DNA from 2 places in the Eisenbergiella massiliensis genome. Region 1 is predicted to be linked to the other one. Evidence: predicted binding sites of a transcription regulator. Region 1 holds the regulator's gene; the other holds the start of a gene.
The links. Region 1 encodes Rex, which represses fermentation and respiration genes when NADH is low (regulators of the CRP and FNR family bind a similar motif). Its sites were predicted from a motif close to ATTGTTAANTANTTAACAAT; they were not measured.
Positions count from the first base shown of each region.

Region 1 (7,519 bases):
GCAATTTTGCAAGGCTTTTTCTTTTTCCATATTGACTCTCACATGATGTGAGGGGGTATACTGCACTTGAAAATAACAATCAAGGAGGAAAACAGCATGATGAATTTTGAGGTATACCCTATCGGAAGAATCCAAAACAACGAAAACGGCACGGTTATTGAAATCGCGCCAAAGTACATCCCTGCTATGAAAGCGTTGGAGGGCTTTAGCCACATCAATGTCATTTGGTGGTTTAGCGACTCTGATAACAATGACGCAAGGAACACGCTTGACGCACCGAAACCGTATAAAAATGCCCCTGATACAATGGGCATTTTCGCCACAAGGTCGCCTATCCGCCCTAATCCGATTGCCCTGACCGCAGTAGAAGTAATACACATTGATTATCAAAAGGGGCTTATCCAGATTGCGTATATTGACGCTAACGACAATACGCCCGTTTTGGATATTAAACCTTATACGCCGAGCCTTGACCGTGTAGAAACGCCGGGTGTGCCGGAGTGGTGCAGTCACTGGCCGAAAAGTTTAGAGCAATCCGCTTATTTTGCATGGGAAGATGAATTTAATTTCTGATACCCCTTAACCGCCCAACGAATAATAAAAAAACCGTTGTTGTGGCGACAGGATAGCTATGCGCCTAAACAAAATACGGTAGCCAAACGACGGTTTTGCTTTGCACCCTGTATGGCAGCTACCCGTTTCAGTGTTTGTGATACTGTCTTATGAGTAGCTGCCTCAACAGGCTGTCCTTTTTTGCGTATCATGTATTTGGGGATTTGTTTCTGCTTTGCCAGCTATATTTTAACTGTTCTTCCAGAATATTTTTCAGCGCAGTGTATTCAGAGGAATGATTACCCTTGCGTATTTTATCTGTGGAAAGCAGCCGATTTAACTGAAACATAGAAATCAAAGCCCTTTCCGGCGCATATGATACAAAAAAGGCTACAGGATACGAATATGCAGATTTATGTTGTAAAACAGGGGGATACTGTCGATACCATTGCCGGAGAATACGGTGTTTCCGTTGAGGATATCATTTACGATAATCAGATTCCCTATCCCTACCGCCTGGCAGTGGGCATGGCGCTGCTTTTGCGGATAACGGGAGAGGAGGGTGCCGGCCTGTACGATGCATATGTGAACGGCTATGCCTATCCGTTTATCAGCAACTATGTGCTCAACCAGACCCTGCCATACCTGTCCTCCTTATCCATTTTTTCTTATGGGTTTACTACGGAAGGGAACCTTATTCCCCCGGCGATTGATGAAAGCTTCATGATTCAGGCGGCGCTCCTGGAGGACGTGGCTCCCATCCTGACCCTGACGCCCTTCGGGGCGGACGGCATGTTTAATAATTACCTGATTTCCGTCCTGGTCAATAACCAGCCGGTCAGGGATACCCTGATTGCACAGCTGCTGTTTACCATGGAACAGAAAGGCTATCAGGGAGTGGATATCGATTTTGAATACATCCTTCCTGAAGACCGGGACGCTTTCACCGCCTTTGTGGCGGAAACGAGGGCGGCGGCCAATGCGGAAGGCTACACCCTTTCTGTCGCGCTCGCGCCCAAGATATCCGATACCCAGACCGGGCTTCTCTATGAAGGAAAGGACTACGAGGGACTGGGAAGAGCGGCGGACAGCGTACTCCTCATGACCTACGAATGGGGGTATACCTACGGTCCGCCGATGGCCGTTGCGCCCCTCAACAAAGTGATCGAGGTGGTGGAATACGCCATAACAAAAATCCCTCCCGAAAAAATCGATCTGGGCATACCCAATTATGGCTACGACTGGACCCTCCCCTACATAAGAGGCGAGAGCAAAGCAGATACCATCGGCAACATAGAAGCCGTCCAGATAGCCATTGAAAACAATGCTGAAATCCTTTTTGACAGCACTGCCATGTCCCCATGGTTCCGCTATACAAGGGACGGGGTGGAACACGAGGTCTGGTTTGAGGATGTCCGCAGCCTGCGCGAAAAATTCCGCCTGGTAAAAAGCTATGGCCTGAGAGGCATGGGCTACTGGCAGATCATGCAGCTTTTCCGGGCCAACTGGCTTCTTCTCGCAGATACCTTTTCCATACAAAAAAGGCCTGCCGGTTAATCCGACAGGCTTTCCCATTCCTCCATTTTAAGCAGAAGCTCTTCCTCAACCTGCTCCTTTTCCCTGGCTAGCGCCTGCAGCCTGGCAACATCCGTGCATACCTCGGGCCGCAGCATTTCCGCATCGATTTCCTGGCTGCGGGTTTCCAGACGTTCGATTTGCTCCTCACACCTTTTCAGGGCGTTTTCCTTCTTCCGCAAAGCGGCCTGCGCTTCCTTCTGCGACTGCCAGTCCTGCTTCAGGCTGGAAGAAGCGGCAGAGGAGGCTTCGGATTTTATCCCGCCGGCAGCAGGAGGGAAGGCTCCGCCGGTCCCTGAAGAAAGCACTGTATTTTCCGCCTTCTTCTCCAGATAGTAATCATAATTCCCAAGATACCCGGTAAACCCGCCGTTGCAGAGCTCCAGAATCCGGGAAGCCGTGCGGTTGATAAAATAACGGTCATGGGACACATAAAGCACCGTGCCGCTGTAGCTGTTGATGGCGTCCTCCAGGATTTCCTTACTCATGATATCCAGATGGTTCGTAGGCTCATCCAGAATCAGGAAATTTGCTTCAGACAGCATCAGCTTGGCCAGAGACACACGTCCCCGTTCCCCGCCGGAAAGCATCTTAATCTGCTTGAACACATCGTCCCCGGTAAAAAGAAACGCTGCCAGAACATTCCTGATTTCCGTATTTGTGAGCGCGGGATACTCATCCGAGATTTCCTCAAACAACGTTTTGTCAGGATGCAGTACATGATGCTCCTGATCATAATATCCGATATGTACCTTTGTCCCCAGCCGGATATTCCCGGCATCCTGTTCCACAAGCCCGTTGATGATTTTTAAAATCGTGGTTTTCCCCGTCCCGTTGTCACCGATAACCGCCACATGCTCCCCGCGCTTTATGGAAAAAGACAGCCCTTCAAACAGCCGTTCCGGCCCGAACGCCTTTGCCAGATTTTCAACATCCAGCACATCGTTCCCGCTCATGATCCTGGGATGCAGCTCCATCCGCATATCCGCCCGCGTTTCCACCGGCTTGTCCAGCACCTCAATCTTCTGAAGCATCTTTTCCCGGCTTTCCGCCCTCCGGATGGATTTTTCACGGTTAAAGGAACGCAGCTTCTCGATTACCGCCTCCTGATGCCTGATTTCCTGCTGCTGATTCATGTAAGCATTCCACCGCGCCGCCCGGACCTGCTCCTTTTTCACTGCATAATCCGAATAATTCCCTGAAAAAACGGAAACCTCCGTACCGTCAAGCTCAATAATTTTCGTTGCGATCTTATCCAGGAAATACCGGTCATGGGACACGATCAAAACGGCCCCCTTATAATTCAGGAGATAGTTTTCCAGCCAGGCGATGGAAGACATGTCCAGATGGTTCGTAGGCTCATCCAGAATGATCAAATCCGGCTTGTCAAGCAGAAGCTTACCCAAAGCCACCCTTGTTTTCTGACCGCCCGACAACGTACAGGCCTTCTTGGAAAACTCCTCCTCCGTAAACCCGAGCCCCTTCAAAACTCCCACGATCTCGCTCCGGTAGCTGTACCCGTCCGCCAGCTCAAACTGATGCGTATAAAGCGCATACTGCTCCATCAAAGCAGCCAGCGCCTCCCCTTCCACATGCTTCATTTCCAGCTCACACTGCCGGATCCGCTCCTCCAGCGCGATCACATCCCGCTTCACCTCAAGAAGCTCATCATAGATCGTATGCTCACTGTCCACCTCAGCGTTCTGCGGAAGATACCCGAAGCTCTTATCCTTCCCGAAGACCACCTGCCCGCTGTCAGCCTCCAGCTCCCCCACAATAATCCGCAGCAAAGTAGTCTTCCCGGCCCCGTTAATCCCCACCACAGCCGCCTTCTCATAATCCTCTATATGAAAAGAACAATTCCTGAACACCTGCTTCTCATGAAAAGCCTTATTCACATTCTGACAAGATAAAACCATCCCAACTCACCTCTATAATTATTTTCTTTTTTGCCCTTAAATCCCTTTTCCCTTCCGCCCTGCTTAGCGTACCCCGCCTGACGTCCTGCGCCGTTCTCAGGCCCACCCACCCCACAAGTTTACCGTTGAAGGGACGGGCTGTCAATTCAAACCTATTTAATTCATTGACATTTTTTTAACATATGTCTATAATAATTAAGTAATGGGTTCAGCCGCAGGACAGGTCTGCGCATTTACTGCACAGACCATACAAAATGCGGCGCCTGGAAGCGGAAATCCGTCGCCAAAAGCAGGCCGGGATGGATTTTTGCCTGTAACTGCGGATACAAAGCAGTTACAATGGGCTTGGAAAAAAGAATGGAGGCGTAACAAATTGGATAAAGAAATTTCACAGGCAGTAATCGCGCGTCTTCCCAGATATTTCCGGTACCTTGGTGAACTGAAGGACAGTGGCGTGGAACGCATTTCCTCTCAGGAGCTGAGCAGGCTGATGCATGTTACCGCATCCCAGATCCGGCAGGATTTCAATAATTTCGGAGGCTTCGGACAACAGGGGTATGGCTATAACGTGGAGTATCTGTATACCGAGATCGGCAAGATACTCGGATTGGATAAAAAGCATCATCTGATAATCATTGGTGCGGGCAATCTTGGCCAGGCGCTGGCTAATTATATGAATTTTGAGCGCCGCGGCTTCATTTTTACAGGCGTATTTGATATCAATGAAAAGCTGCACGGAAAGATGATCCGCGGGATGAAGGTCCGCCCCATGGAAGAAATGCAGGAATTTGTCAGGGAAAACAATATTGATATCGCGGTGCTTACCATACCGAAGGAAGGCGCGGCCGCCGCAGCTGAAAAGCTGGTGGGAATGGGAATCAAGGCCATATGGAATTTCGCCCATGTGGATTTGGATGTGCCTGACAGCGTACAGGTGGAAAACGTACACCTGTCAGACAGCCTCATCAAGCTGTCCTATATGATAAATCAATATGAAAACGAGTTGGAAGAGAAAGAAAAGAACGCTTCCGGTGAGGCGTAAAGACAGGCTTGTATAAAGGGTGCCGTGTTCCCGGACGGGAATGCGGCAGTCTGGTAAATGCGTCAGGGCAGCAGGCTCAGGACGCATTTTTGCATGATTTGGGAATTCGGAAGCTGCGGTTTGCGGGGAGATAAAAATGGAATATCTGGTTACCTCGGCGGAAATGAAACGCTGTGATGGAAATACAATAGAACATTTCGGCATGCCTTCCATGGTGCTGATGGAAAGGGCGGCGCTGGCCTGTGCGGAAGAACTGATTGCACGGGATAAGAAGCTGAAGGAAGCGATGCGCCCCTTTGGGCCAGTGCCTCCTGCCAACAGAACGCTGGTAGCCGCAGGCACCGGCAATAACGGCGGCGACGGGCTGGCCATAGGCAGGCTGCTGAGCCAGGCGGGCTTTCCGGTGGATTTTGTACTGCTGGGCAAGGAAGAAAAGTGTTCCGCGGAAACGGCGGCCCAGCTTAAAATTCTTGAAAACTATGGATACCGGGTCATGCGCAAACTTCCGGAACGGGAATATGATATTATCATAGACTCGATTTTTGGCATTGGACTGACAAGGCCTGTGGAAGGCAGCTTCGCGGAGGCGGTGGAATATATCAACGCACAGGACGCCTATGTCCTTTCCGTAGATATCCCTTCCGGCATCCATGGGGATACCGGGGAGGTGATGGGCTGCGCCGTACAGGCGGATGTAACGGTAACCTTTGAATTCCGCAAGCTGGGACTTGTTTTATATCCGGGCGCCCGGTATGCGGGAAAGGTGATCTGCGCCGATATCGGAATTACACAGGAAGGCTTTCTGGGAGAGTATCCCCGGATTTTTACCTGGAACAAAGAAGACAGGGGATTCCTGCCGGTAAGGCTCCAGGAAGGAAATAAGGGCACCTTCGGTAAGGTGCTCCTGATCGCGGGAAGCCGGGGAATGGCGGGCGCCTGCGAGCTGTCTGCAGCGGCCGTGTTAAAAAGCGGCGCAGGCATGGTGCGGGCGGTGACGCCGGAAAGCAACCGTGTTATTATGCAGACCGCACTGCCGGAAGCCATGCTCACCACCTATGAGGAATGGACGCCGCAGGCGGAAGAAAAGCTGAGAGAGGCCTGTGCCTGGGCGAATGTAATCGCTATCGGCCCGGGGTTTGGAAAAAGCCCGGAAGCACTGCGGATACTGGAGGCGGTGCTAAAGCAGACGATGCAGCCTCTGATAATAGACGCGGACGCGCTGAATCTGCTGGCGGAACACAGAGAGCTTCTGGATGAGCTGATACAAAGGCAGCAGGAGCCGGAAACAAGGCGTGAACTGATCCTTACGCCGCATCCGGGAGAATTCGGCAGGCTTGCGGAAAAGAAAACGGATGAAATCCAAAAAGAAGCGGCTGCGCTGACCCTGGAATGGGCAGCCAGGCTGCAGGCCGCATTTGTCTGTAAGGGCGCACGCACGCTGGTGGGAAGCCCGGAGGGAAGGCTGTATATGAATCTTACCGGCAACAGCGGTATGGCCACGGCGGGCAGCGGCGACGTGCTCACCGGCATTCTGGCCGGACTTTCCGCCCAGGGAATGCATGCCTTTGATGCCGCCTGTGCGGGAGTGTATCTGCATGGTATGGCAGGAGACCGGGCCGCGCATAAAAAAAGCGAATACGGCGTCACTGCCGGCGATTTGACCCTGGAACTGGAATCCCTGTTTCCGGAGCTTTTAAAGAAAACGCCGTAAAGAAAACACTGTAAATAAAGTACTGTAAGAAAAGACTGCAGTGCCGGGTGCGGGAGAAGCTTAAAATTCCTTTCAAACTACTGATTGATGCAGAATCGCAGGCAACCTGCGATATGCGGGAGGTAAAAATAAGATGAATAATTATGACAGAATATGGGCGACGGTGGATCTGGATGCGATAAAACACAATATGGCCGCCATGAAAGCCAATCTCCGGGAGGAGACGAAGATCATTGCCGTGGTGAAAACAGACGGCTATGGCCATGGGGCGGTGCCCATTGCCCATGAAATAGAGGATTTGCCGTACCTGTACGGCTTTGCCGTGGCAACGGTGGAAGAAGCCCTGATATTACGGGGCAGCGGCATACGCAAACCGGTGCTGATTCTGGGCTATACCTTTCCCTACTGCTATGAGAAAATGGCAAGAGAGGAAATCCGCCCGGCCGTGTTCCGTGAGGATATGCTGGAGGAAATGGGAAAAGCGGCCGTTTCCTGCGGTCGCCCTGTGAAAATACATATCAAGGTGGATACGGGAATGAGCCGTATCGGAATCCGTCCGGATGAGAGCGGCCTTGCCTTTGTCAGAAAATGCATGGAAACTCCGGGGATTGAAATCGAAGGGATTTTCACTCATTTTGCCAGGGCTGATGAAACGGATAAGACGCCGGCAAGGCAGCAGCTGGAACAGTTCCTTGATTTTACCGGACGGATCCGCAGGGA
Region 1 is NZ_QVLV01000013.1:88,497-96,015, reverse strand. Features, by position in the region: gene tsaA (tRNA (N6-threonylcarbamoyladenosine(37)-N6)-methyltransferase TrmO) at 97-573, shown strand; gene DXC51_RS18130 (glycosyl hydrolase family 18 protein) at 958-2,109, shown strand; gene abc-f (ribosomal protection-like ABC-F family protein) at 2,106-4,046, opposite strand; gene DXC51_RS18120 (redox-sensing transcriptional repressor Rex) at 4,420-5,088, shown strand; gene DXC51_RS18115 (NAD(P)H-hydrate dehydratase) at 5,225-6,799, shown strand; gene alr (alanine racemase) at 6,933-7,519, shown strand, end outside.

Region 2 (7,519 bases), on a different contig from region 1:
AGCCATAAAGATGCCTGGCTCACCTATCCATCCTGCCTGGCCTGTGTGGTGACAAGCCTGGGCTGTATCTGGCTGGCGGCCTATATCGGTGAAACCATCCGCAGGGATATGGAAATGGAAAACATGAAGGTGCGCCAGGCATACTATGAGGAGCTGGAAAAAAACCAGCTGGCGGTCCGCAAGCTCCGCCACGACATGAACAACCACCTGGGTGTTATCGGCTCCTTCCTGGAGGAAAAGGAATACGACAAGGCGCTTGCCTATTTTAAAGAGCTGAATATCACCGCAGCGGCCCGAAACCGCAAATTCTGTGAAAACAGCCTGGTCAACGCGGTAATCAACGCAAAATATAACCTGGCGCTGGAAAAAAATATAGACTGCTTCGTCAACATCGAGCTGGATAACCTTCTCGCCATGGATGACGTAAGCCTGTGCACCATTTTCGCCAACCTTCTGGACAATGCCATAGAAGCGGCGCAGAAGGTCCCCGACAGGGAAGCCCGCCGCATTTCCCTCAAGGCCCGCTACACCGGGGAATCGCTCTGCATCGAGGTGGAAAACAGCAGGACCGGGGAACTGGCGGAATCCAAAGCCGGACTTCTCACCACCAAGCCTGATAAAGAAAACCATGGCTACGGCCTCCGATCCGTCCGTGACGTAGTAGAAAGCTACGGCGGCCATATGGACATCACACCGGCTGCCGATGCCTTCCGCGTAACCATCTGGATAGGCAGCCTTGTTTAGGGGGCTGGGAGATTTCCGGGCCGGGGCAGCGCTTTTGGAATTCGCAAAAGGATAAAGCCCGGTAACTCTTCTGTTACCCGGACAGATGCAAACTTCACAAAGTCTTAAGTATTATTAAGAAATTTTAGTATGGACAAATTCGGGAAAAAGTAATATAGTTGGTGAGGTTAAAAGGTTTTTGGGGGAAGGGGCATTTGACATAGTTTAGCGTGGCTTAAGAGAGGTGCCTGACATGAGACAGAATGAGGTAAGCTCCTGCGCTGCCGGAGGAATCGGGAGAGCGCGGAATTACCAGTTGGATAATTTGAAATGCCTGCTCATTTTTGCAGTTGTATTAGGACATATGCTGGAGCTGTTTATGGGTAAAGATTCGGGGAACCGGATCCTTTATCTGGTCATCTATTCCTTCCATATGCCGCTGTTTGCTTTCGTATCCGGAGTGTTTGCCAGATATAATCCGGATAAAATCAAGAAGAATATGATATATCCTTATCTGGTTTTCCAGACCCTTTATGTGATTTTCGCAAATCAGGTGCTGGAGAAGGATGCGGATATGCAGTATACCACGCCGTACTGGCTGCTGTGGTATCTGTTCGCCATCATCGTGTGGAATCTGGTGCTTCCGCTGGTGCAGGGCGGCAGCCTGGGCAGGAAGGCCGTCATGCTCATAGCGGCCGGGGCCGCCAGTGTGCTCATCGGCTTTGATGATAAGGCGGGATATTATCTGTCGGCCTCCAGGATTGTGGAGTTTTTCCCTTATTTCCTGCTGGGCGTATATTATAAAGAACTGAAGAACGGTGTGAAGGAAACGGTTTCGGAGCATCTGAGGAAGCATAGAAGGCTGTCCGTCCTTACCGGGGCGCGGGGAAAGGCCATGCTCAGGGCTTTTCTGATGGCCGGGCTGCTGGTGTTGATTGGGCTGCTTGTCTGGTTTATCAGCCGGCATGCGGAGGATATCAATTCCGCGTGGCTTTACGGCTCCGTTTCTTATAAAAAAGGAAATTACGGCTGGCAGTTCCGTGTGCTGAGCATCGGCGCTGCGCTGATGTGGCTTTTATTTTTCCTGTTGAGTATGCCGGCGGCGAAAATACCGTTTCTTTCCTATATCGGGGCGAACACTATGCCGGTGTATCTGCTCCACGGCTTTGTGATTAAATTCCTGAGCAAGATTAAGTTTTTTAAATTTGTGGAGCATGATGAAGCTGCGGCGCTGATTTTAAGCGTTGTGCTTGTGGCGTTTCTGTCCTGGAAGCCGCTGGTTAACTTCCTGTCGCCATTGTTTCGGTGGAACCGGGAGGATTTCAGGCGCAGCGGCCGAAAGCGGCTGAAGAAAAATACCATGCCGGGATGAAATAAAAACTATGCTGTGATGAAATTACGGAAGAACTGCTGCTTTTCATCAGTTTTCCTTATATGGCAAAATAAAAAGAGAAGCCGGAAGATGATATACCCTTCCGACTTCTATTTTTCTGTATTTCCCTGCGATTGCAGGAAGAAATCAGTATTATCTTGGTTCCTGAAAGTCTACAGTTCCAGAACCTCCTGCGCGATTTCCACTGCATCTTCAATGCAGCCGGGGCAGGTGCGGATAACCTTTCCTGTGTCAATGCCCTTCAGTTCACGGCATATGATAGTGCCATTCTTCTCTTCAAAGCGTTTCAGGATTTCGCGGGAAAGCTTATAGGTGTCTGCTTTGGTCCCGGGATTTGCCAGGCAGCCATCGCTGTTCTTAAAGCCTGCCAGCATTACGGCTCCTGAAACGGCGCCGCAGGTGCCGTCCATGCAGCCCATGCCCAGCCCGAAGGCTTCACCGGCACGGAAGAGGGTTTCCTCGTCCACGCCGATTTCCTTACAGAAGGAACAGGCAACAGCCTGACAGCAATTGTATTTCTTATCATGATTGGCAATCGCCAGTTCTTTTTTCGTCATGTCAGCTCCAGTTTCCGTAATTAATAAGCCTTTGCTTCCTCTTCACCCTTCATCACACGAAGTCCGCCCTGCGCCAGGGCAAGAAGCTCATCCTCGCCGGGATAGATTACAAAGTCGGCAATCCAGCCTACGCGCTTTTTCAGATCTTCACAGGTTACCTTGGAATAAGCGATGCCGCCTGTAAGGATGATCTTGTCAACCTTGCCGTTAAGGACGGTGGCCATGGCGCCGATATCCTTTGCCATCTGATAATGGAATGCATCCAGTACAGCTGCGTATTCCGGTACGCCTTCCAGCGCTTTGTCTTCCACGATGCGGGCGTCATTGGTTCCCACATAGCCGTTGAAGCCGCCGCCGCCAACCAGCTTCTTGTAAATTTCTTTTTCCGTATATTTGCCGGAGAAGCATAATTTCACCAGATCACCGGCGGGTACGGTGCCTGCGCGTTCAGGAGAGAATGCGCCTTCGCCGTCGAGGATGTTGTTTACGTCAACAATTTTGCCGCCTCTGTGTGCGCCTACGGAGCAGCCGCCGCCCATATGCACCACGATCAGGTTCAGCTGTTCGTAGGGGATGCCGGATTCCTTGGCGTATCTTCTGGCAACAGCCTTCTGGTTCAGGGCATGGAAGATACTTCTTCTGGGAAGCTCGGGGCATCCAGAATATCTGGCAACAGGCTCCAGCTCATCTACAACAACCGGGTCAACGATAAAGGAAGGAACGCCGATGGAATCGCCGATTTCCCTTGCCAGGATACCGCCCAGGTTGGAAGCGTGCTGTCCCTGATAGCCGATTTTCAGATCATTAAGCAGATCGTCGCTCACCTTGTAGGTGCCGCCCGGGATGGGCTTAAGCAGTCCGCCGCGCCCTACGATGAAATCCAGGGAATGGATGTCGAAGTTCTTCTCCTTCAGGAGGTCCGTGATAATTTCCTTACGGAAATCCTTCTGGTCGATGATGGTGGCGTACTTTGAGATTTCTTCAGTGGGGTGTCTTAAGGTTTCTTCAAAAAGAAGGGTTTCGTCCTCAAAAACACCGATTTTGGTTGAGGTGGAACCGGGATTGATAATTAAGCTCTTATAAGACATAGGGTTTTCTCCTTTTCTTTTATGAAGCGGTTAGTCCGCTCAGCCTCTTTTTTTATTCAGCTCTTCCGCAACTACGGCAGCCAGGGCGATGGAGTTTACCTTTGTTTCAAAGGTATCGGAACGGCTGGTAAGGATGGCGGGAACCTGGGTTCCTGTAAGGATGCATCCGTTCTTTACGCCATTAACCATGTGCACAATTGCTTTGTAAACCAGGTTTCCTGCATGGATGTCGGGGAACAGCAGAATGTCCGCATCACCCTGGATTTTGCGGTCGGTTGCCCCTTTGTGTTTTGCAGCCTCCGGATCAATGGCCAGGTCGAGGGAAAGCGGTCCGTCAACAACACAGCCGGTGATTTTTCCTTCCTCGCACATCTTTGTCAGCTCGGCGGCCTCTACGGTTACGGGCATTTTCGGGTTAACCACCTCAACAGCGGCCAGAGGGGCTACCTTGGGGTTGGGAACGCCGCAGGCATGAGCCACTTCTACGGTATTTTCAATAATATGTACCTTGTCCTCCAGCGTAGGGTAGGTCATGAATGCCACGTCGGTGAAGAACAGCAGCTGGTCGATGCCGGGGATATCGAATACGCATACATGGGAAAGCGGATTTCCGGTTCTCAGGCCAACCTCTTTGTCAAGAATACTCTTTAAGAAGGTTTTGGTTTCCAGAAGGCCCTTCATGTACATATCCACCTTGCCGTCATGGGCAAGCTTTACTGCGGTCAGGGCAGCAGTCCATTCATCGGGTTCGTTGATAATTTCGAAATCGGAAATGTCAATGCCGCCCGCTGCTGCGGTTGCTTTGATTTTTTCCTCATCGCCTACCAGGATGGCGTTGGCAATGCCGCGGTCCTTGGCCGCCCTTACCGCTTCCAGAACTGCGCTGTCCTGCGCAACGGCAACGGATACGGTCTTCTGGCCGCATTCTTTTACTTTGGAAATCAGTCCGTCAAAACTTGTACTCATTTGTTCGCACCTCATTTGAAATTGTTTTATGGTATTGTGGAATCTGTGTTGCTGCGGGCAGATGGAGAACCATTACCTTCCATACGCCGGAAACGGCAGGAACCCCGGAAACTGTATAAAAAATGCCCATTGTTAAAATTATAACACTTCTATTTCTAAAGGTCAAGGCAGATCACCACACCCGCAAGGAGAAACGTAACAGTTCAGCCTTCGGCCGAACTGTTACTGCATCCGCCCATTATAAGTCACCTTCGGCGAGGGGCGGATGCCTGCTGCCACCACGTTTTCTCACGGTTTGCGCAGTGAATGCGCAAACCTGCCCGAACTGTTACGGAGAAACGCATCAGCGCAGGCGCCATCCTTTCCGCCGTTCCAGTCTGCGCTGGTGCGTTTCTTCTGCCAAAGTGGTTGCAAGTAACTGTGAGGGTACTAAACAGCTGCGAAGCGGCAATACTTTAAGAAATAGTTAACGAAATCTTAAATGCGGTATATCTAAGAAAATGGTATAATATGGATAGTTATGACGGAAACGGACTGTTATTAAGCAGAGAAAGTAATCTGTTATTGGAAAACGGAGAATTACGAAGGATGAATGATACTGAGGAAAAAAAGAGAAAAGGGGACGATTTTCTCCTGCAGGGGGCCATTTTGGCCGCCGCCGGTATTATAGTGCGTTTTATTGGCCTGATTTATAAAATCCCCATGACACGCATCCTGGGTGACGAAGGCATTGGCTACTATAATACTGCTTATGAGATTTATAATATCGGCCTTATCCTTTCTTCCTACAGCCTGCCGCTGGCGATATCAAAGCTGCTGGCGGGCTATGAATATAAGGGAGAGCGGGAGAACTCCCGCAGGGTTCTGGTATGCGGCGGCGTTCTGGGGGCCGTTGCCGGCGGGCTGATGACTGCGGTTCTGCTTGCGGGCGCGGAGAAAATAGCGGAGGTAATTTTCAAGAGTCCGGGAAGCGCCTTGCCGCTGCGGGTCATGGCGCCGACCATTCTGGTGTTTTCACTGATGGGAGTGCTGCGGGGGTATTTCCAGGGGCATGGAAATATGGTTCCCACGTCGGTTTCCCAGATCGTGGAGCAGTTGGTTCATGCCGCTGTGAGCATATGGGCTTCCTTTGACTTTTTGAGGCGGTTTGCGGGAAAAGAAAATCCCGCTTCCTATGGCGCGGCAGGAGGCACCCTGGGAACGTTTGCGGGGGCCGCGGCGGCTTTTGTGCTGCTGGCGGTGCTGACGGCGAAGCATGTGACGAAGCAGAAGCGGATGCATTCCGCCAAAGCTGCCGGGGAAAAAAGTGAAGAAACCGCTTCGCTAAAACACATTTTTATGCTTCTTTTCCTGACGGTCCTTCCTATTATCCTAAGCCAGACGGTGTACCAGCTAAGCGGTACTGTGGACAATGCCCTGTTCGGCAATCTCATGTCGGCAAAGGGTTTAGATGAAGCGCAAAGACAGTCAATGCTTGGAATTTACAGCGGAAAATACCGTCTGCTTACCAACGTTCCGGTAGCCATAGCGACGTCTCTGGGAGCGTCCATGATTCCCAGCATCGTCATGTCCAGGCTGGGAAAGGATACGGAGGAGGTAAGGCATAAAATCGGCATCACCATAAAATTCAACATGCTTCTGGCCATACCCTGCGCAGTGGGGATGGGGGTGCTTGCTTCTCCGGTTATGCAGCTGCTTTTCGGCGATTCACGGAAAATCTCGTCGGATCTGCTGCGTCTGGGGAGCTGTGCGGTGGTGTTTTTCTCGCTTTCCACGGTGACGAATGCGGTGCTGCAGGGAATCGATCTGATGAGGAAATCCGTGACACATTCCGCTGTTTCGCTGCTGATCCATGTGATTTTCGTTTATGTTATGCTGAAATGGCTGGACTGGGGCGTCTATGGCCTGGTCATCGGCAATGTGACGTTTGCCCTGGTGGTCTGCATCCTGAACTGGCGGGCAATCGGTAGGGAGCTGGGCTACCGGCAGGAGGTCAGAAGGACTTTTCTTCTGCCGTTGTGCGCCGCGACGGCGATGGGCGCTTCAACGGCTGCGGTTTACAGTCTGACACGCCTGTGGGCGGGGAATACTGTGGGGGTTATTGCGGCAGTCTGCGCCGGAATCATAGTTTACGGCGCGGGAATCCTTAAGCTCAAAGCGGTAACCAGGGAGGAACTGGAGGAAATGCCGCTGGGAAGAAGCCTCAGCCTGGTGTTTTTCAGGAAAGCATCTGCCGGATAGGAAGAATTCCGGCTGGCTCTATCTTTTGTTCTTCGTGATAGGAGCGCTGTCTGTCCTGCTGGGACTGCGGGCCATGCGCGTGGACAGGGCGGAACCGTAAAAAACTGCCGGGACATGTGGGATGCCGGGGCCGGCGTTGAATGACAGGATGGTGATTATGAAATATAAAATTTTGCTGGTAGACGACGACAGGGCGCTGTTAAAAATGCTTTCCAATTTCCTGGAATTAAAGGGCTATGAAGTGAATACCGCATCCGGCGGGATGGAGGCCATGGAAAGCATAAAGGCCGCGCCGGATCTGATACTGCTTGACATCAATATGCCCGGCATGGACGGGCTGGAGCTTTGCAGGCAGATACGGGATAAGATTTCCTGCCCGATCCTGTTCCTCACAGCGAAGGCGGAGGAGCAGGACCGGGTGAACGGACTGCTTTCGGGCGGCGATGACTACATTTTAAAGCCCTTCAGCTTAAAAGAGCTGGAAGCCAGAATCATTTCCCATTTGAAACGGGAGGAGCGGCACAGGACGAAATCGGAGTACCGGTTCCGGG
Region 2 is NZ_QVLV01000010.1:51,988-59,506, reverse strand. Features, by position in the region: gene DXC51_RS15390 (sensor histidine kinase) at 1-744, shown strand, start outside; gene DXC51_RS15385 (acyltransferase family protein) at 977-2,095, shown strand; gene DXC51_RS15380 (C-GCAxxG-C-C family protein) at 2,269-2,673, opposite strand; gene buk (butyrate kinase) at 2,694-3,761, opposite strand; gene ptb (phosphate butyryltransferase) at 3,801-4,790, opposite strand; gene DXC51_RS15365 (putative polysaccharide biosynthesis protein) at 5,316-6,968, shown strand; gene DXC51_RS15360 (response regulator transcription factor) at 7,126-7,519, shown strand, end outside.
Region 2: the regulator Rex is predicted to act here: its motif matches at 4,856-4,875, upstream of ptb (phosphate butyryltransferase).